DNA from 3 places in the Lysinibacillus sp. NPDC097195 genome. Region 2 is predicted to be linked to each of the others. Evidence: a T-box and tRNA genes for the amino acid it is inferred to sense, from the RefSeq annotation. Region 2 holds a T-box; the other regions hold tRNA genes.
The links. A T-box is a leader RNA that pairs with one kind of tRNA and senses whether it is charged. The one in region 2 lies ahead of leuS (leucine--tRNA ligase), so its partner is inferred to be a tRNA-Leu.
Positions count from the first base shown of each region.

Region 1 (8,698 bases), on a different contig from region 2:
TAAATCATATTCTATATAGTCGTGACGAGGAAGGACCCTTTGGTTCACCATTCGTTGATTCACAACGTACGGCAGTCTCCGAGGCAACAACTGAAGCGCTCCATATTTTCTATCTTCGCCCTTCCCTTTCAACTGAAGATGCCCATAAGCTTCTTGCCTCAGCAGGTAAAATGTTTAATCAAATACATGGTGGCGATTATCAAGTTGCTCTGTTAACAAATGCTACGCCATCTACTACTTTATAAAGGACGTGTTTGCATGATAAATCTTGCCGAAGCAGTTAAACTGAAAAGCATTTTAGCAAAAAAGGTTCAGGAACTTATTAATGAATTACATCGCAGTTCCTTTGTAACTGTTGAAAAAGGACAAGCACCTAAAACGAGTAATCGTGCTATGACTGCTATTGAAAGCGAATTAGCTCAAGTACGGCTGGATATAAGAACATTAGATCGACTTGTCTATGAGGCCAATATTCATAATAAAGTAGACTTTAAAGGCGAGCAACTTGCACTTGTTGAGGCCATTGAACTGGCTTCACAACTTCGCGCTGAAGCTGAACTTTGCAAACACTTGGGTACACATGAAAAAGAAACTGTTCGTATGGGCTATGGTGAAGGCACAATATTATATGAAATTGCCATGTTTGAGCCAGATGCCTACCGTGAACGTTCACTTCAACTAGAAAAAGATGCACATAAACTCTCTAATTTAATTAATGCTAAAAACTATAGTGTTGAGATACAATTTGATGATTCTCGCTATTTCTAAGCTCGGGGCGGTGAGACTCCAAACCGAGTCGGATGTGCCGTTTTCAAAACTACTTTAATGTAGACTACAACTTGGATCAACCAATGACATGTGACCAGTTACTTTATGACCGATGACCTATCACCAACTATTGGCAATGGCATGAAAAAACTTACTCAGATGAATTGGAAAACGCCGTCCGAAACTCTCTTACACGTTGTGTGTAGGAGAGTTTTTTTATGTCTATTTTGCCAATCTATTGGACAAACTTTGCTTAGTACAATTGGAAGGAGCAATAATATGAACCATTCTCATGAGAAAGATGATACACTAACTAATCGTCAAGGCCATCCGATCACAAACAATCAAAATTTACGAACAGTCGGCAATCGAGGGCCTGCAACACTCGAAAATTATGATTTCCTTGAAAAAATCAGTCATTTTGACCGAGAGAGAGTTCCTGAACGTGTCGTTCATGCTCGTGGGGCTGGAGCGCATGGCTACTTTGAAACATACGGCACTGTTGGCAATGACCCTATTTCCAAATATACAAGAGCCAAAGTTTTTCAGGATAAAGGTAAACAAACGCCTGTTTTTGTCCGCTTTTCTACTGTTATACATGGTGGGCATTCGCCAGAAACATTACGTGATCCGCGAGGCTTTGCTGTAAAATTTTATACCGAGGATGGAAACTGGGATTTAGTTGGAAATAATTTAAAAATTTTCTTTATTCGAGATGCCATGAAATTTCCTGATATGATTCATGCCTTTAAGCCTGATCCAATTACAAATATTCAGGATGTTGAACGCTTTTTTGATTTCTGTGCAAGTTCTCCAGAAACCTTCCATATGGTAACCTTTGTGTATTCACCTTGGGGCATCCCAGCCAATTACCGTATGATGCAAGGCTCGGGTGTGAATACGTATAAGTGGGTGAATAGCGAGGGTAAAGCTGTTCTTGTCAAATACCACTGGGAGCCATTACAAGGCATTAAAAACTTAACACAAAAAGAAGCAGAAGAGATTCAACAAAAGAACTTTAATCACGCCACACAGGATCTATATGATGCCATTAAACGTGAAGATTATCCTGAATGGGAGTTAAATGTACAAATTATGGAGGATGGTCCACATCCTGAACTTGATTTTGATCCACTAGATGATACAAAACTATGGCCGAACGACAAGTTCCCCTGGTATCCGGTAGGAAAAATGGTATTAAATAAAAATCCTGAAGATTATTTTGCTGAAGTTGAACAAGCTACTTTTGGAACAGGTGTCCTCGTTGATGGCTTAGATTTCTCAGACGATAAAATGCTTCAAGGTCGCACTTTCTCTTATTCTGATACACAGCGTCATCGAGTTGGTGCCAATTATCTACAACTACCTATTAATGCACCAAAGAAGCGAGTAGCGACTAACCAAAGTGGTGGGCAAATGATGTATAAACGTGATCTAGCCCCTGGACAAAATCCACATGTTAACTATGAGCCATCTATGTTAAATGGTTTAAAAGAAGCTGCTCAAACAGCGAAAGAATATACACCTCATATTGAAGGGAATTTAGTGCGCGAATCCATTGATCGCCAAAATAATACGAAGCAAGCTGGTGAAACGTATCGCAATTTTGAGCAATGGGAACGCGATGAACTACTAGAAAACTTAATTCGAGATTTATCGACTTGTAATATAGCCATCCAAGAAGCCATGATTGCATTAGCTTCTGAGGCAGATGAAGAATATGGCCGCTTATTAAATGAAGGCCTACAAATGGCACAAACAAATGCATCTTCTGCAAAGCCTCTCGGCAATATTGACGGTGCTCAAGCCCCTAAAGACGCAGTCGACAAAGGCCACGATGCAGAACCTTACTAATTTCGGTGCCAGGCACCCAAACAATTTTGAATTTTCTAAAATTAACAAAAATCCACTTTTACTTCTGCGGCTTACACTATGCCCGCAGAATGTAAAGTGGATATTTTAGTAAGTGCCAGGCACTCACACAATTCTCATACAATTGCTAAATGATTTAATGTACACCCGGTAAAAGTCGTAGTACTTTTTCTTGCGCATCTAAAATTGCATCGACACCTAATGGAATCGCAATATTCGTTGTTTCATGCCCGATTTTAAAGCCCGCTACAACAGGTATTCCTAAATCACTAAAATACTCGCTCATTAATGTTAGTAGAGCCTCGTCACTTGCTTCAGTTTGCGTAAATGATCCAATAATCACACCTGCTAATTGTTCTAGCTTTCTTGCTTGCTTCAATTGCTGTAACATCGCATCGATTCGTGGTATTGTTTCGCCAATATCTTCTATCAATAAAATTCTACCTTCAGTACGAACTTCAAATTTAGTGCCTAACGTGCTAACTAAACGTCGTAAATTACCACCTATCACAGGTCCGCGTGCTACCCCAGAAGCAATTGTTGTTAATGGAGAAATCGCTTCCGAATACTGTATTTCTATTGGGGAAAACAACTGTAAAAACATCTTTTTCGATAATTCATCCATTCTATTTGCAGCCATTAACATTGGTCCGTGGAAGGTCACGATATTTGCAAATTCATTGATGGCACAATGCAAATAAGTAACATCAGAAAAGCCCCAGAAAATTTTCGGATTTTCCGCCAGTAACTCATAATCAATTTTGCCAGCAATACGTGCAGAACCGTAGCCACCTTTAACACAAAAGATTGCCTTCACCTCAGGGTCTTGAACCATTGCATGAAAATCCCCAAGCCTAACGTCATCACTACCTGCTAAATAGTCATGCTTTGCTGTTATCGTATCCCCTATTTTATAGCGGAGGCCTAACTCGTCTAGAAAAGCTAAAGCATGTCCTAATTTCTCTGGCTCCACAAGGCTAGACAAACATACAATGCCCACTGTATCGCCTTTTTCTAAATGTGCTACTGTACTTATCATGTTACCCCCTCCTATCCTATCTCTCATTCTAGCATATATGCCTCCACTTTCAGGACAAATAAAAAGCGTAGACTGCAAAATGAAGTCTACACCTTAATATTTTATTTTGTACCACCGTAAATAATGGTTACATTCGGATGATTTAATAATGTGCTCGCTGGGAACTCCTCAGTTACTTCCCCGCTTTGTAATTTTTCTATCGCTTCTAACTTCTTTTCACCAAAGGCAATTAGCACAATTGCCTTTGCATTCATAATAGATTGAATGCCCATTGTAATCGCATGTGTAGGTACTTCATCTGGATGATTAAAATAAATTGCATTTTCAGTTCGAGTTGATGGTGTCAGTTCTACAATGTTTGTAAGTGAATCAAATGACGTACCAGGCTCATTAAAGCCTATATGTCCATTTACCCCAATACCAAGCAACTGCAAGTCAATGCCTCCTGCTTCTGCGATACGTGCATCATAGGCCACACATTCAGCATCTAAATCTAGCGCCTTGCCATTTGGTAAATGTATATTTTCCTCGTTGATATCCACATGATTAAATAGATTTTCGTGCATAAACGTCCAATAGCTTGCCGGGCTAGTTTGTTCTATCCCTACATACTCATCTAGATTAAATGTTCTAACATCTTTAAAAGAAATATCACCAGCTTGATAATGTTTCACTAATTCTTTATACATGCCAACGGGTGATCCACCTGTAGCTAGCCCTAAAATGCTTGCTGGTTTTACTTGTAGTTGCTCGGTAAAAATATTTGCAGCTACGGTACTCATTTCATCGTACGAATTTACTTCTATCCACTTTATTGCGTTCGTCATTCATATACCTACCTTTAGAATCGTTATTTTTAACTAAAAATGGGAAATTCATTACTATCTAGTAGTGAATACATTAATTTTACAAGTTATTTAGCTTCATTTCTATTATTTTCTTTTTCAAATTTTTTCGTGTATTCTATTATCATTTCGGTTATGTTAATTAGTAAGGAAGTGAGGCGATTTTATGAATTCACAAATACAACAATATTTAGACTATCTTCAATTTCAAGGATCTATAGAACCGTCTATTAAATTACTTGGTCAGTTACAAACACAACATCTCCATACCATACCTTATGAAAATTTAGACGTCGCCTTGAAACGGAATATTTCCTTCGCGATCCCTGACCTTTATCAAAAAATGATTGTTCAACATCGCGGAGGCAATTGCTTTGAGCTCAATATTTTATATAGCTGGCTACTTCGTGAGCTCGGTTTTTCTGTAACAAATCGCTATGCACAGTTTTGGCGTAATATAGATGCACAGACACCAATCGAAGATGTTCCTATGCACCAGCTACTTCTCGTTCACTATGATGGTATACCATATATTTCGGACGTTGGTGTAGGTGCTCTTGCCCCCTGTAAACCAGTTCCATTAATTGCAGGGCACGAACATCGTGAAGGAAAAGAGCTATACAAAATTGAATTGCATGACACATATGGTTGGATGCTATATGAGCAAACACCTCATCAGTGGCGCCTACTTTATAACTTCACCGATGATGCGAATGATGCCAACTTTGCCCCAAGGCTTTCTCAGCAAAAAAATAAAATTGCCATGATGCGTACTCCTTCTGGTCGACATACGATGTTTAATAATGAATTCCGTATATATGAAGGGCACACTTTAACCACCTATACAACACATACTGAGAAGGAGTGGCAACAAGCCCTTCAACGTTATTTTCATATATCTCTTACTTCATAATGTAGTTCTAAATGTAAAAAGTGTTAGATTGACTGTAATCAATCTAACACTTTCTTATTTCCCGTCTTCTAATTAGCTGTTCGTTTTAGCAACTCATAAACAACTTCCCCATCATGAAGTTCCTTAACTAAGCCAATGCCATCAACAAAATAATAAGTTTTCACTACATCAATATATTTAAATTTTTCTTCTAATATCGCCACATTTTTATAATTAACTCCACCAGCACGTACCGTTCCATTCGTCGTTTGAACGGTAATACGATTGCCGTTTACTGGACCTTCATCGTCTTCGTGAACTATTACACCAATTCTAAGCGGTAAACCTATATAGAAATCGTAATGTGAGCTGTACTCCTGAGCAATTGCTTGCGCATATACAAAACCATCGTAATATAGTAATTCATCATTAAATTGCTTATTATTCGTCATATTAGCAATTGTCCAAACATCATTTTTATTATCATTGTGACTATATTGATAATTTAATGTATATCTTCGTCCATCCTCTGATGAATAAAATGCATAGCTGTATTGGTAGGCTGGATCCTTTAATAAATTGGGCTTTGTCAAAGTCATTGCACGCGCAACAAATGCCGAGAAATGTGCGCGCGTTAGCGCCATTTTCGGTTTAAATGAACCATCTTGATAACCTCTTGAAATATTATTGTTCGCTACGGCTAATATTTCTTTATAACCGGCTGTCTTTTCCGTAACATCTGTAAAATAATAAGGGCTTTTTCCTTTTAATTTAAATGCACGTTGTAAAACAATGGCCATATCAGCCCTCGACAGTGTCCCATTCGGATTAAATTTCTTTGTTGCATCAAATATTCCAGCATTTTGTGTTGCAGCAATTTCTTTATAGTAAACATGCGATGTCGGAACATCTTGATACTTCGGATTTTTAACGTTCGTTGTTTTTAATCCTAATGCACGCGTTACCATAACAGCTACCTGTGCCCTTGTTACATAATCATTCGGCTTAAACGTGCCATTAGGATAGCCTTTGATAATCCCTTTCTCTACTAAATAATCTATTTCCGTATTTAACGTATTATCGGATGACACATCTTTAAAACTAGCCGCATATGCAGACTGTACTTGTAATAACCCAAACATTAAAACTACAATCAATATTCTACTTAATATCTTCATGCCATTCCCCCTATATTTTTTTCTCGTCTTTGTTATCCTATTCAACTAGCAAAATAAATATTAATATAAATTACTTTTTTAATAGTTTGTTAATCATTCCATACCCATAAAAAAATACTTTACACTAGCACTTGTAAAATAAAAAACCCCTGCAAAACATTGCAGAGGTGTAAAATAGTATTATTTCTTATTTTGAATTAAAGCAAAACCTAGTCCAGTAGGATCTACTAAATAAGCAAGATAAAATTCATCAAACTCCATTTTTTCTCGGACAATATTAGCGCCATTCTCCATCGCTTTCGATATAGACTCGTCAATCTCATCTACTTCGATCTGCACGCGTATTCCATGTGGATAGTCACTTGGACCCTTTCCTATTCCACCGTTTATGCCATTTTGCTCGCTGCCACCTGTCGTAACAGCCCAGTAATCCCAACGAGGCTCAGCTATTTCCCAAGCAAAAACTTTAGAATAAAAATCCGCAGCTTTTTCGGGCTCCTGACTATTTAGTTCAAATCCTATTACTCTACCCAATTTATTGCCCTCCTATTTTTGAAGAATAAATTAAAGTTCCTGCTAGACATATAAGCACGATATCTTTTTCAACATTGCATAATCGCTAAATATATTTCTAAAGGCGTCTAGTAATAAAAAATAGCTGCTAGGAGTAGTAACAAGGTTAAAAGTTTATTTTCATAAGTATTACCTCCAAACCTAACATCTAAAAACATCATAACATAAAATTCATAATATACTGACTTCTATCTAGTATCTATTGTTTTATTTGTTCCATTGAACTTGATATTTGCACCATTGTTTAAAAACAAAAAAAGACCTCAACACAGTTGTTGAAGTCTTTTTTAATATACTTTGGATACCGGTGGTCGGGGTCGAACCGACACTCCAAAGGAACACGATTTTGAGTCGTGCGCGTCTGCCAATTCCGCCACACCGGCATAATACTTTAGAGATAAAAAAAATCGGAGTATCCGATTAAGAAAAAAATATGGAGGCGGCAACCGGATTTGAACCGGTGATAAAGGTGTTGCAGACCTGTGCCTTACCACTTGGCTATGCCGCCATATTATTGGAGCGGAAGACGAGGTTCGAACTCGCGACCCCCACCTTGGCAAGGTGGTGTTCTACCACTGAACTACTTCCGCATAAATGGCTGGGGTACTAGGATTCGAACCTAGGCATGACGGAATCAAAATCCGTTGCCTTACCGCTTGGCTATACCCCAACAATGGGGCGACTGATGGGAATCGAACCCACGAATGCCGGAACCACAATCCGGTGCGTTAACCACTTCGCCACAATCGCCATTGCTTTATAGTTATATTTTAATTTTATATTAAATGGGGCGACTGATGGGAATCGAACCCACGAATGCCGGAACCACAATCCGGTGCGTTAACCACTTCGCCACAACCGCCATAAAATTAATTGGCAGGGGCAGTAGGAATCGAACCCACACCAAAGGTTTTGGAGACCTCTATTCTACCGTTGAACTATGCCCCTATTAAATAAAAAACTGGTGGAGGGGGACGGATTCGAACCGCCGAACCCTAAGGAGCGGATTTACAGTCCGCCGCGTTTAGCCACTTCGCTACCCCTCCGGGAAAACATGGTGCCGGCTATAGGAATCGAACCCACGACCTACTGATTACAAGTCAGTTGCTCTACCTGCTGAGCTAAACCGGCGGAAAACATGATGGGTCAGGACGGAATCGAACCGCCGACACTTAGAGCTTCAATCTAATGCTCTACCAACTGAGCTACTGACCCATGTTTATAATTTAAAAATGGCGGTCCCGACCGGGATCGAACCGGCGATCTCCTGCGTGACAGGCAGGCATGTTAACCGCTACACCACGGGACCATTTTGGTTGCGGAGACAGGATTTGAACCTGTGACCTTCGGGTTATGAGCCCGACGAGCTACCACTGCTCCACCCCGCGACAATACTAATTTAATTTTTAAAAATGGTGGAGGATGACGGGCTCGAACCGCCGACCCTCTGCTTGTAAGGCAGATGCTCTCCCAGCTGAGCTAATCCTCCATCTGGGTATTCGTTATAAATGGTGACCCCTACGGGATTCGA
Region 1 is NZ_JBIWDP010000002.1:367-9,064, reverse strand. It holds gene ACIQXI_RS13610 (B3/B4 domain-containing protein) at 1-245, shown strand, start outside; gene ACIQXI_RS13605 (hypothetical protein) at 259-768, shown strand; gene ACIQXI_RS13600 (catalase) at 1,048-2,622, shown strand; gene ACIQXI_RS13595 (S66 peptidase family protein) at 2,777-3,679, opposite strand; gene nagB (glucosamine-6-phosphate deaminase) at 3,781-4,494, opposite strand; gene ACIQXI_RS13585 (arylamine N-acetyltransferase family protein) at 4,691-5,437, shown strand; gene ACIQXI_RS13580 (S-layer homology domain-containing protein) at 5,506-6,594, opposite strand; gene ACIQXI_RS13575 (VOC family protein) at 6,775-7,128, opposite strand; tRNA gene ACIQXI_RS13570 (tRNA-Leu) at 7,470-7,550, opposite strand; tRNA gene ACIQXI_RS13565 (tRNA-Cys) at 7,602-7,675, opposite strand; tRNA gene ACIQXI_RS13560 (tRNA-Gly) at 7,683-7,757, opposite strand; tRNA gene ACIQXI_RS13555 (tRNA-Gln) at 7,763-7,837, opposite strand; tRNA gene ACIQXI_RS13550 (tRNA-His) at 7,842-7,917, opposite strand; tRNA gene ACIQXI_RS13545 (tRNA-His) at 7,954-8,029, opposite strand; tRNA gene ACIQXI_RS13540 (tRNA-Trp) at 8,042-8,115, opposite strand; tRNA gene ACIQXI_RS13535 (tRNA-Tyr) at 8,130-8,213, opposite strand; tRNA gene ACIQXI_RS13530 (tRNA-Thr) at 8,223-8,298, opposite strand; tRNA gene ACIQXI_RS13525 (tRNA-Phe) at 8,310-8,382, opposite strand; tRNA gene ACIQXI_RS13520 (tRNA-Asp) at 8,401-8,476, opposite strand; tRNA gene ACIQXI_RS13515 (tRNA-Met) at 8,481-8,555, opposite strand; tRNA gene ACIQXI_RS13510 (tRNA-Val) at 8,581-8,656, opposite strand; tRNA gene ACIQXI_RS13505 (tRNA-Glu) at 8,677-8,698, opposite strand, start outside.
Region 1: it has a tRNA-Leu gene. The T-box ahead of leuS (leucine--tRNA ligase) is inferred to sense a tRNA for this amino acid. The anticodon was not compared.

Region 2 (8,698 bases):
GTTCGCCCCAATAACGTTGACGAGAGAATAACCAGTCACGAAGACGGTAAGATATTTTTTTCTCTCCAACACCTTTTTGCTCTAACCATTCAATGGCTTTCGCGATACCATCTGCTTTATTTAAGCCATTAAGGAAGTCCGAATTAATGTGGTGACCGTCCCCTGTAAATGCTTCTTTGTCGATATCGCCACCTTCAAGTACTGCAACGATGTCTAAACCAAACTCTTTGGCAAATTCATAATCACGTTCGTCATGAGCAGGAACCGCCATAATCGCGCCAGTACCATATGTTGCTAACACATAATCGGCAATCCAAATCGGTACTTTTTTGCCGTTAATAGGATTCACTGCATACGCGCCAGTAAATACACCTGTTTTTTCTTTCGCTAAATCTGTACGTTCTAAATCAGATTTCATTTTTACTTTTTCTAGATACGCCTCTACAGCAGCTTGTTGTTCAGCTGTTGTAATTTCAGCTACTAGTTTGTGCTCTGGCGCAAGTACTGTATACGTAGCTCCAAATAATGTATCAGGGCGTGTCGTAAAGACCGTAAAGTTTTGATCTGATCCGTCAATGCCAAATGTTACTTCTGCACCTTCAGAACGTCCAATCCAGTTACGTTGCATATCTTTAATCGATTCTGGCCAATCTACTTCTTCTAAATCATCGATTAAGCGATCCGCATAAGCAGTAATTTTCAGCATCCATTGTTTCATTGGACGACGTTCTACCGGATGTCCCCCACGCTCAGATTTGCCATCAATGACTTCTTCATTTGCTAATACTGTACCTAATGCCGGGCACCAGTTTACAGCGACTTCATCTACATAGGCCAAGCCTTTTTTATATAATTGGATAAAAATCCATTGTGTCCATTTGTAGTAGTCAGGATCTGTTGTGTTAATTTCACGATCCCAATCATAGCTAAATCCTAGTTCTTGAATTTGGCGCTTGAATGTTGCAATATTTTTCGCCGTAAATTCTGCAGGGTCATTCCCTGTATCTAATGCATATTGCTCAGCAGGTAAACCGAATGCATCCCATCCCATTGGATGAAGAACATTATAGCCCTGCATACGTTTAAAACGTGAAAGAATATCTGTTGCTGTATATCCTTCTGGATGCCCTACATGAAGACCCGCTCCTGATGGATATGGGAACATATCAAGTGCATAAAATTTCGGTTTATCCGTTTCATTTTCTGTTTTGAATGTTTTGTTGACATCCCAATATTGTTGCCACTTTTTTTCAACTTGTTGATGATTAAAGCTCATACTATTTCCTCCTTATATATGTTCAATACCACTTATCGTAAGAATTAACAAAATATTTAAAAAATAAAAAAACTCGCCCCTTCCTTTGTCAGAAAGGGACGAGAGTATTCTTATCTCCCGCGGTACCACCCAAATTAGTGATTCACTCGGCTCAAGCTTCCTTAACGCGGAAAGGACGGCACACATAACACTTATGTACGCAGACTCAGCAGGCGAGTTCAATTTGCATCCCTACTAGCTTACACCAACCGCTAGCTCTCTAAAAAGAACCACAAATTTACTATTCCTCATCAATGTCTTTACATGTATTGCATTTATTCTAATAGAAAGTCCCAAAAAGCACAAGCCTCTTTTTATTACGGTGCCTGGCACACACACAATTCTCACACAATTTACAAAAAATTTATTTCCCTTGGTTTTGTCATAGTGTTTTTAAAATTCCAGCCTTTACGCGTGAAAAAAATTAATAAATGATTAACTTTAAAAATTTTCATCTATTTGACGTCATTTCCAATCATTTTTATGCTTAAGAAAACGTCAAAAGGAGGAACTATTTTCGTGCCAAGAAAAAAACGACTTTGGTCTCCAGATCATTATCATCATGTAGTCATGCGCGGCAATAATCGTCAAATTATTTTTTTGAATGTTGCTGATTACGATGCTTTTTTTCGTGTTCTGCAATATGCCTATCAAAAATACACATTTAACATCGTTGCCTATTGCATTATGTCTAACCACTATCATCTGCTAGTGCGTTCAGCTGAAGTACCACTCGGAAAATTGATGGCGGTCATTAATTGGCGCTATAGTAATTACTTTAAAAAGAAATATGAATATTGCGGGCATTTGTACGAGAGCCGCTATTTTGCGGACCTTGTTCCCTCACAACTAGATATGCTAAGTGTAAGTCGCTATATCCACCGCAATCCTATTTCAACTGCACCACCTATCGTTGACAACATGGAGGATTACCCATATAGCTCCTATCGTCACTATAAGCATAATACACCATCCATCTTCCCCTTCCTTGATACCAGTATTCTCAATAGTTACATATCTCAAACATCGCAATCTTCACTTTCTTATTGCGGTTATTGCGAAGTACAACAAAATGAATAATGTGCCTAGCACCAAACAAAAAAGCTCCACACTTTATCGTGTGGAGCTTTCACTAAATTGACCTAAATTTTCAGAATTGTTTGCGTGCCTGTCACTCGTTAAATTTACGCATTCACGGAAGGCAAAGTGTTGGCAACCGATGCATTTATTCAAATCTAACTCTGTTAGTGCCCTGTTAATCGCTTCTCCCGTATGTTCATAAAAATTATTATCTCCTATTTGATCGTAAATACCATTCCGCATGAGTGCTGCTTTTAAATCTGCTTGCACACCCGTTACTAAAACTACGCCACCACGTAGCGTGAAGTTTTCCACGATTTGACTAAAATAAGCTGCACCAGTAGCATCCACAAAAGGCACTTTCCCCATACGTAAAATTAAGATCTTTGGATGGTCATGCATTGCAGGTAGTAATGTTTGTTCAAAAGTTTGAGCCGCGCCAAAAAATAGTGGACCTTCAATTGTATACATACTAATTTGTGGACAGTCATGCTGTGGATTAACAACTTGTCGCTGTACCTTACCACTCATCTTTGTATGATCTGGTAACACTTTATGAACAACTAGTTTCTCACTCATTCGTTTAACAAACAAAACAATGGCTAAACCGAGCCCTACTTCTACTGCAATTGTTAGACTGGCAAAAATCGTTAGCAAAAATGTAATGATTAAAACAAGTGAATCGCCTGATTTCACTTTCATAATATGAGCAAAATGCTTGCGCTCACTCATATTCCAAGCAACAACCATTAACATTGGTGCCATACTAGCTAATGGAATATGTGAAGCAAAAGGCGCTAATAACAATAATGTTACTAACACAAAAACACCATGAATAATTCCAGACATTGGGGACGCTGCCCCCGTTTTAATGTTTGTGGCAGTACGCGCAATTGCCCCTGTAGCCGGAATTCCTCCAAACAACGGTGTAACGATATTCGCTATCCCTTGTCCTACAAGTTCACGATTGCTATTATGCTTACTATTTGTCATTCCGTCAGCAACGACCGCTGATAAAAGTGACTCAATGCCACCTAACATCGCAATGACAAATGCAGGCCCTATTAACAATTGCAATCGTTCTAACGTCAATTCAGGTATCTTAAATTCTGGTAGTGTATTTGGAATTTGACCGTATGCTGAAGCAATTGTTGCCACTTGCCCTGAAAAGAAGAAAGTAGCAACAAGCGTTGATACAACAATACCGACTAATGCGCCAGGCACTTTCGGAAAAATTTTAGGGGTTACTACTATCATAGTAAAACAAATGATAGCGATAAAAACACTGTAAAAATTAGTTGCACTAATATGTACAAAGAGCTCTTTCATATTAGCGATAAAGTATTCATGGCGCGTAATATTCGTCAGACCTAAAAAATTGGCAATTTGGCCAGTAAAAATAATAACTGCAATTCCCGCAGTAAAACCTATCGTAACAGGGCGGGGAATAAATTTTATGAGCGAGCCTAGTCTAAAAATGCCCATTAAGCATAACAAGACACCTGCCATTAAACCCGCAATCAATAAATTTTCATAGCCATACGCTAACACGATACTTAATAAAATTGGCACGAATGCACCAGTAGGTCCACCAATTTGATACTTTGAACCTCCAAATAGTGAAATCAATATCCCTGCAATACACGCTGTATAAATGCCGTATTCTGGTTTTACTCCTGAAGCAATAGCAAAAGACATTGCCAGCGGAATCGCTACTATACCAACGATAATTCCAGACAATAAATCCTTTTTAAAATGATCAACTGAATACCCTTCAAACCGACCTGTAAACAGTGATGTCATACAGTAATCTTCCCTTCGAAATAATAAGTTCTTCGAATCCAGTTCGTTTTTTTAATATGGGAAAATGAACATAAAATCTCACATAATCTCTTCATCATTTTCGCTAACAGTCATTTCTTCTAATCTTGAAATAGTTTGAATTAGATGATTGTTAAAAATGTCTTTAGCAATACTCAACAACTCTACAATCATTGGGTCACTCAAAGAATAGTAAACCTTTTTCCCTTCCTTCAAGCCGTAAACAATGTTTTTCGCCCGTAATACACTAAGTTGCTGTGACACAGCCGAGCCCTCTTTTTCTAAACAACTTTGAATCTCATTCACACTTTTCTTACCATCTACTAACAATTCAAGAATTCTAATTCGTAACGGGTGTGCTAATGCTTTAAAAAAATCGGCTTTAAACTGTTGTAAGCCTTCCTCCACCTTCATCCCCCCAATTTCATCTATACATATTCAAATATTTGAATATGTATGATTGTATCCCTTTAGCAAAGCAATTTCAATCTGCAAAATAAAAAAGCGAATGATTATCTCATCCGCTTTGCTGTAAATTGTCTTTAATTTTCAGAATTGTTTGCGTGCCTGTCACTCAACAGCAATGGTCGGTCATAGATAAGGCATGGGAAAATGCCTATTAATACAATGACCACTAATATAGAAACAAGTGCAATCATTCCGAACTGATCTACCATAATACCGCCGAACAATGGTCCAATCATCCGACCTGCCGTTGCCGCACTATTAATAATGCCTTGGTAAAACCCTTCGCGCCCTTTAGGTGCGAGCTGATTGGCGATTGTCGGTAACGCTGGTGTATAAAACATTTCACCAAATGTTAAAACGACCATTGCAGCTGCGAACATTTTAAAATCTCCTGCAAAAGCGACGATACCAAAAGACGCTGCAATAAGCGTTATACCAAATACTAATTGTCGCTTTAATTGATTTTCCCAACGGCGCACAAGCGGTGCAATTAGCGGCTGCCCAGCCACAATAAGTAGTCCATTAATCGTCCAAAGTAAACTATATTGTTTTAATCCTAAACCTAAATCCTGCGTATAGGAAGAGATGGTCGCACTCCATTGTGAGTAAGCTAGCCAACATAACACAGAAGATGAACTTAAAATTAACAGTGCATAAAATGGTGCTTTATTTGTAATACGTTTACTCTCACTAACTACATTTTTCAGAGCAACATCTTGTGAATCGATTCTTCTAAAGGTAATCAAAGCAATAAAGAAAAATAGAATATACATCGCTAAATTAACAATAAAAACATAATCAAAACGATAATCCGCAACAATTCCCGCTAATGCCGGGCCAACGGCAACACCTAAGTTTTGTGCTAAATAAATAGCATTAAATGCCTTACGCCCGCCCTCAGGCCAAGCTGCTCCTGCTAACGCAAACATTCCTGGGAAAACAATGCCTCCGCTAAAACCAAGGACAGTTAAAAACCACACATAATGCGGCCAACCATGCCAAATCGTTAAACCGACTAACGAAGCAACGGTCAACAGAATACCAATCATTATCGATTTATAGCCGCCAATTCTATCAAATAAATAACCACCTAATAGATTACCTAAAACACCTGCAGCTGAATTAAGCATTAAGACAAAGCCTGCCATGGCAAGCGACTTTCCTAAATAATCATGCATATAAATGGCATTTAAAGGCCATAAAAAAGAGTTGCCCGTCGTGTTCACAAGCATACCGATAATTAAAAACCAAACACTTTTTGGCATATCCTTGACCTCCATTATTTCGTTTCTCTAAATAGCTAGTTTATGCTGAAAAGTAAAAAAGTACAAGGAAAATAAATTTACCCTTTCTTCATAAAAAAATCCTTATTTTTAACCGCATTGCACTCGTTTCAATAGCCATCAACTGCCCTTCCACAATCCTATAAAATCTCATCGTACATTTATATAAATCCATTAAAATAACAACCAATGCTACATATTAAAATTCTTATCCATGACGGAACCATAAGCACATGATAAAATATAACGTTAGAGGAGTGAAATACATGACAGAAACAAACTTTCCTTTTCCCTCAGAGGGGAAAAGATATTATACATGGAATCGCTATTTACGTGATCAATTCGGTCATAAAGTATTTAAAGTAGCGTTGGATGCAGGCTTTGATTGCCCAAACCGTGATGGCACTGTCGCATTTGGCGGTTGTACATTTTGTAGTGCTGCAGGCTCAGGAGATTTTGCTGGTAATAAAGTAGACCCTATCGAGGTGCAGTTTGCTGAAATTCGCGATAAAATGCATGAAAAATGGAAGGATGGCAAGTATATGGCTTACTTCCAAGCATATACAAATACCCATGCTCCACTTCCTGTCTTAAAGGAAAAATTTGAGGCAGCATTAGCGCAAGAAGGCGTAGTAGGACTTTCTATTGCAACACGTCCTGATTGCCTTCCAGATGATGTTGTTGAATATTTAGCTGAATTAAACGAACGCACTTATTTATGGATTGAACTTGGACTACAAACCGTACATGAAAAAACAGCAAATCTTATTAATCGTGCACATGACTATGCAACATACGTAGAAGGTGTTGAAAAATTACGTAAACATGGAATTCGTGTGTGCTCCCATATCATTAATGGTCTGCCATTAGAAGATTACGATATGATGATGGAAACTGCTCGAGCAGTTGCAAAACTCGATGTCCAAGGCATTAAAATTCATTTACTTCACCTGCTAAAAGGGACGCCAATGGTCAAACAATATGAAAAAGGTATGCTTGAATTTTTAGATCAGGATGTGTATACAAAACTAGTAGCTGATCAGTTAGAAATTTTGCCACCACAAATGGTCATTCATCGTATCACAGGTGACGGACCAATAGATTTAATGATTGGCCCAATGTGGAGTGTCAATAAATGGGAAGTATTAAACGGTATTGATGCGGAGCTAGAACGACGTGGTAGCTGGCAAGGTAAGTTTTATCATGCCGAGGTACCAAAATGAAGCTTCAACGCGTCTTGCAATACGCCCAACAGTTATTAGTGGAGACAATTAAAGAAGGCGATACAGTTGTAGATGCTACCGCAGGAAATGGGCATGACACATTATTTTTAGCCCAGCTCGTTGGGGATCATGGACAAGTTTATGCGTTTGATGTGCAAAAAAATGCCGTCGACGCAACATTGCATCGTTTACTTGATAACGCGTTAGAACATCGCGCCCTTGTGTTACATACTGGGCACGAAAATGTAGCCAAACATGTCCAAAAGCCAGTTGCCGCTGCTATTTTTAATCTTGGCTATTTACCAGGTAGTGACCATGATATTGTTACAAAACCGAATACAACGATTCTAGCTATTCAAGATTTACTACAACTCCTCCAAATTGGAGGTTTAATTGTGCTAGTCATTTACCATGGTCATCCAGGTGGTAAGGCAGAACGTGACGCTGTTATCGAGTATGTAAGTCAGTTACCACAAAAATATGTACATGTATTAAAATACGAATTTTTAAATCAACAAAACGATCCACCATTTGTTATTGCCTTAGAAAAGATGAAAGACTTGCCTACCAACTAACATATGTAAAAGCCCGAAATAAGCAACATAAAATTTCGGGCTTTTTCTTTTCCCCTGAATATAGCGAAACAGCAAGCATTATGATGCAATACCGTTCAACATCGAAAATATTGTTCCTCTATAATTTCAAGCTAGCGTGATAGCACTCTAGTTAAACAGCGTAATAAAAAGTGCTTTCTATAAGAGCACTCCCGAAACATTGATTTCCGCTACGAGTGGACGCTTTTCGCAGGCACAAAGTAAGCAGCAAACCTTGATAACGCGTGATTTGTGGCTTACTTTGTGAACGGTCCTGCAGAGTTCGCCCGCCCTCTTTCCCTACCTAGGAAATAAGGGCAAATCACTGATGTCTTTACTAAAAAACAAAAGTCCTCTCAATGAGAGGACTTTTGTTTTGCCTTATGATTTATTGCGCTTATCATTGTAATCAATCCAGAAATCTGCACCTTTTATTCCTAGTTTACGAGGATCAAAAACAGGGTCTTTGCCTTCTTTTTTCTGTTTCTCGTAATCTCTTAATGCGACGATTGCAGGTTTCATAATAATTAAGATGGCAATGACATTAATCCATACCATTAAGCCTAAACCAACGTCCCCCATTGCCCATGCAAGATCCGATGTACGAATCGTCCCAAAGAATGTTGCGATTAAAAAGGCAAACTTCGCTATCCAAATAAAAATCTTTTCGGTTTGGCCCGAGAATAAATAGGCCACATTGGTCTCTGCTATATAGTAATACGCCATAATTGTTGTAAATGCAAAGAAGAATAAAGCGATTGCTACGAAGCCTGAACCAATGCCAGGTAATGAAGATTCCACCGCATATTGTGTATACGCAGCACCTTCTTTAATACTTTTAGCAAACGTAATTTGTTCATCACCTGTCAGCCCGTTTTGATTAAATTCTCCAGTGTAAATAAACGGATCTGTACC
Region 2 is NZ_JBIWDP010000001.1:25,677-34,374, reverse strand. It holds gene leuS (leucine--tRNA ligase) at 1-1,276, opposite strand, end outside; T-box leader at 1,368-1,579, opposite strand; gene ACIQXI_RS00190 (transposase) at 1,835-2,395, shown strand; gene ACIQXI_RS00185 (SulP family inorganic anion transporter) at 2,429-4,198, opposite strand; gene ACIQXI_RS00180 (ArsR/SmtB family transcription factor) at 4,277-4,624, opposite strand; gene ACIQXI_RS00175 (MDR family MFS transporter) at 4,759-5,949, opposite strand; gene mnmL (tRNA modification radical SAM protein MnmL/YtqA) at 6,234-7,190, shown strand; gene mnmM (tRNA 5-(aminomethyl)-2-thiouridylate-methyltransferase MnmM) at 7,187-7,765, shown strand; gene ACIQXI_RS00160 (alanine/glycine:cation symporter family protein) at 8,165-8,698, opposite strand, start outside.

Region 3 (4,292 bases), on a different contig from region 2:
GTAGTTGGGGGCTTCCCCCTGTGAGAGTAGGACGTCGCTTCGCTTTATTTTTTATGGGGAGGATTAGCTCAGCTGGGAGAGCATCTGCCTTACAAGCAGAGGGTCGGCGGTTCGAGCCCGTCATCCTCCACCATCTTATAAATTTTAAAAGTATTATCGCGGGGTGGAGCAGTGGTAGCTCGTCGGGCTCATAACCCGAAGGTCACAGGTTCAAATCCTGTCTCCGCAACCAAATTATGGTCCCGTGGTGTAGCGGTTAACATGCCTGCCTGTCACGCAGGAGATCGCCGGTTCGATCCCGGTCGGGACCGTCTTTATATGCCGGTGTAGCTCAGTTGGTAGAGCAACTGACTTGTAATCAGTAGGTCGTGGGTTCGACTCCTATCGCCGGCATCAGCCCTTGGAGGGGTAGCGAAGTGGCTAAACGCGGCGGACTGTAAATCCGCTCCTTAGGGTTCGGCGGTTCGAATCCGTCCCCCTCCACCAGTTTTTACTTTTAGGGGCATAGTTCAACGGTAGAATAGAGGTCTCCAAAACCTTTGGTGTGGGTTCGATTCCTACTGCCCCTGCCAAATTTTTCAGGTTAAACTACTGTTATATTTCATATGGCGGTTGTGGCGAAGTGGTTAACGCATCGGATTGTGGTTCCGACATTCGTGGGTTCGATTCCCATCAGTCGCCCCATATAAAACTATTGGGGTATAGCCAAGCGGTAAGGCAACGGATTTTGATTCCGTCATGCCTAGGTTCGAATCCTAGTACCCCAGCCATTTTATTAATAATATGAGCCATTAGCTCAGTTGGTAGAGCATCTGACTTTTAATCAGAGGGTCGAAGGTTCGAGTCCTTCATGGCTCATCATATTTGCGGGTGTGGCGGAATTGGCAGACGCACTAGACTTAGGATCTAGCGCCGCAAGGCGTGGGGGTTCGACTCCCTTCACCCGCACCATTTATTTTAATTACATAATTGCCAGGATAAATAATCTTATGCACATGCGGAAGTAGTTCAGTGGTAGAACACCACCTTGCCAAGGTGGGGGTCGCGAGTTCGAACCTCGTCTTCCGCTCCAAATGTGCCGGGGTGGCGGAACTGGCAGACGCACAGGACTTAAAATCCTGCGGTAGGTGACTACCGTGCCGGTTCGATTCCGGCCCTCGGCACCATTTTTAAATATTATGCGCCCGTAGCTCAATTGGATAGAGCGTCTGACTACGGATCAGAAGGTTGTGGGTTCGACTCCTGCCGGGCGCGCCATAAAAAGATAAGATAGACAGTAACGGAATGTAGCTCAGCTTGGTAGAGCACTTGGTTTGGGACCAAGGGGTCGTAGGTTCGAATCCTGTCATTCCGACCATCTTTTAAATTGGGGCCTTAGCTCAGCTGGGAGAGCGCCTGCCTTGCACGCAGGAGGTCAGCGGTTCGATCCCGCTAGGCTCCACCATATTTGTTTAATTCCGGAGGTATACCCAAGTCTGGCTGAAGGGATCGGTCTTGAAAACCGACAGGCGGGTAACACCGCGCGGGGGTTCGAATCCCTCTACCTCCTCCATTTTTATTTCGGGTCAGTAGCTCAGTTGGTAGAGCATTAGATTGAAGCTCTAAGTGTCGGCGGTTCGATTCCGTCCTGACCCATCTTTTTTGCGGGTGTAGTTTAATGGTAAAACCTCAGCCTTCCAAGCTGATGTCGTGAGTTCGATTCTCATCACCCGCTCCATGAAGGGCCTATAGCTCAGCTGGTTAGAGCGCACGCCTGATAAGCGTGAGGTCGATGGTTCGAGTCCATTTAGGCCCATTATAAATTTATTCCGAAGTAGCTCAGTTGGTAGTAGCACCTGACTGTTAATCAGGTTGTCGCAGGTTCGAGTCCTGCCTTCGGAGCCATGGCCCCTTGGTCAAGCGGTTAAGACACCGCCCTTTCACGGCGGTAACACGGGTTCGAATCCCGTAGGGGTCATCAAATAAAGCATGTAGCATTTTTGCTACATGCTTTTTTCTTGTAATGGGGCTTTTTTCTGTAAGCTGATAAAAGTTTTGTTCGACCGTCTAGTTAAAATTTGAACAAAGTATTTCATATATAAAAGATGTATGTTTTCTGACGGATTTTTTCGTGGTGAATTTAATTTTGTTCATCTAATATGAGGATAGATGGAGGAAAACGACATGAATGTACAAGAGATACGACGTTTTTTAGCACTTTATCAAATGGAACAAAATAAGTCTGAACAATGGTTAACAAATAGATTACAACAAGTTGACAAAGAAGGTGTATATATTCCTTCAACAGAAGAGCTTACTTTTGGTGCACGCGTGGCATGGCGTAATAGTAATAAATGTATCGGTAGATTGTTTTGGCAATCATTACATGTTGAGGATGCACGTGATATTTTAGATGAGCATGCAATTTTTCAAAAGCTATTGCATCATATTCGTTATGCAACAAATGATGGTAAAATCCGTCCAACGATTACGGTATTTGCAGCTGACAGAGTGAGAGTCTGGAACCATCAGCTAATACGTTATGCAGGCTATGAAACGGCTGAAGGCATTGTTGGGGATCCACATTCGGTATCTTTTACAAAGGTTTGTGAATCACTAGGCTGGCGTGGAGAGGGCACAGCTTTTGATGTGCTACCCCTTGTTATACAGGTGGATAATCGAAGTCCACAATGCTTTACAATTCCTCAAGAGGACGTATTGGAAGTTGCTATTCGTCATCCTGAGCATCCCCAAGTAGAAGAGCTTGCGTTGAAATGGTATGCGGTGCCGATTATTTCGAGCATGCGGTTTCAAATGGCAGGTATTGATTTTCAGGCAGCCCCTTTTAATGGCTGGTATATGGGGACAGAAATTGGGGCACGCAATTTAGCCGATCATGATCGTTATAATATATTACCGAGAATAGCTGAAATTTTTGGACTCGATACCACGAGACAGGCATCGCTTTGGCGTGATCGCGCATTAGTAGAATTAAATATTGCGGTCCTTCATTCCTTTAAAGAAGATGGTGTCAGTATTGTCGATCATCATACAGCGGCACAGCAATTTAAGCTGTTTGAAGAAGCAGAACATAAGGCAGGACGTGATTTAACAGGTAACTGGACTTGGTTGATTCCACCATTATCGCCTGCAACAACTCACATCTTTCATAAGCCTTACAATAATGTGTACAATACGCCGAATTATTTCTACCAAAAACCCCCTTACTGAAAATGAGGTGGCTAATACTAGGTACTCAAGGTGTAAAGTTATTGAATACTTCTGATTGAAAAAAGTGTTAGATTGATTAGTCAATCTAACACTTTTACTTTTTAATTTACATATTCATTTTTAGAAGCTCTAAATGAGCAGAAGAATAGTAAAGCCGCAACGACAACAAATAGCCAACCAGCGGTGTTCCAGCCACCAAATAAATCATGCAGGTAACCAAATAAAATAGGGCCTACTGCGGCTAATAAATAGCCTAATGATTGGGCAAAGCCCGATAAATCAGCTGCCTCATATGCCGTACGAGTACGAAGTGTAAAGAACATCATGGCAAGTGAAAATGAAGCGCCGCCTGCTAATCCTAGCAATATCATCCACAATACCGCAAGACTAGTCCATTCCATGACAAGGCCAGTAAAGCCGACAACATAAAATGCAGTAAACATCAAAACTAGAGGTCGTTGTGATGTCATTTTACTAGCGATAATCGGTACAGCTAGAGCCATAGGTACTTGAGAAATTTGCATGATGGAGAACATCCACCCAGCACGATCTGGGGCGATTCCTTGTGCGATATAGATTTCGGGAATCCAAGCTGCAGTTGTATAAAATAATAATGATTGTAAACCCATAGCGCCAGTAACTGCCCAAGTAACGGGTGATTTCCATAATGGAATACGCGTTTTCGTAGAGGCTACAGTTGGTTCAGGTTTATTCGCTTTTAATTGAGGAATCCAAATTACAATCGTTACTACAACAAGAACTAGCGCAATAGCAAGTGCACCTTGCCAGCCAAGAGAAGCATTGGCTATTGGATAACTAATGCCAGCGCCAATTCCTGCAGTTAAGTTCATAGACATTGTAAAAAAGGCCATCAGTAAGCCTACGTGATAAGGGAATTTCAATTTCAACAGCCCTGGTATTAGGACGTTACCAAATGAAATAGCAATACCAATTATCATTGTACCGAACACGAGTAAACCAGTTGTACCAAGTGAGCGCAACACAATTCCTAGTGCTAATAAAATCGTTGATAAAAATAGTGTCAATTCAAGCCCCATTTTTCGTGCAACTACTGGTGCAAT
Region 3 is NZ_JBIWDP010000003.1:344,282-348,573, reverse strand. It holds partial or broken rRNA gene rrf (5S ribosomal RNA) at 1-43, shown strand, start outside; tRNA gene ACIQXI_RS17015 (tRNA-Val) at 58-133, shown strand; tRNA gene ACIQXI_RS17010 (tRNA-Met) at 158-232, shown strand; tRNA gene ACIQXI_RS17005 (tRNA-Asp) at 239-311, shown strand; tRNA gene ACIQXI_RS17000 (tRNA-Thr) at 321-393, shown strand; tRNA gene ACIQXI_RS16995 (tRNA-Tyr) at 403-486, shown strand; tRNA gene ACIQXI_RS16990 (tRNA-Trp) at 499-572, shown strand; tRNA gene ACIQXI_RS16985 (tRNA-His) at 609-684, shown strand; tRNA gene ACIQXI_RS16980 (tRNA-Gln) at 696-770, shown strand; tRNA gene ACIQXI_RS16975 (tRNA-Lys) at 786-858, shown strand; tRNA gene ACIQXI_RS16970 (tRNA-Leu) at 867-951, shown strand; tRNA gene ACIQXI_RS16965 (tRNA-Gly) at 998-1,072, shown strand; tRNA gene ACIQXI_RS16960 (tRNA-Leu) at 1,078-1,166, shown strand; tRNA gene ACIQXI_RS16955 (tRNA-Arg) at 1,181-1,257, shown strand; tRNA gene ACIQXI_RS16950 (tRNA-Pro) at 1,281-1,357, shown strand; tRNA gene ACIQXI_RS16945 (tRNA-Ala) at 1,369-1,444, shown strand; tRNA gene ACIQXI_RS16940 (tRNA-Ser) at 1,460-1,552, shown strand; tRNA gene ACIQXI_RS16935 (tRNA-Phe) at 1,563-1,635, shown strand; tRNA gene ACIQXI_RS16930 (tRNA-Gly) at 1,644-1,717, shown strand; tRNA gene ACIQXI_RS16925 (tRNA-Ile) at 1,722-1,795, shown strand; tRNA gene ACIQXI_RS16920 (tRNA-Asn) at 1,808-1,884, shown strand; tRNA gene ACIQXI_RS16915 (tRNA-Glu) at 1,886-1,957, shown strand; gene ACIQXI_RS16910 (nitric oxide synthase oxygenase) at 2,164-3,210, shown strand; gene ACIQXI_RS16905 (CynX/NimT family MFS transporter) at 3,312-4,292, opposite strand, start outside.
Region 3: it has a tRNA-Leu gene. The T-box ahead of leuS (leucine--tRNA ligase) is inferred to sense a tRNA for this amino acid. The anticodon was not compared.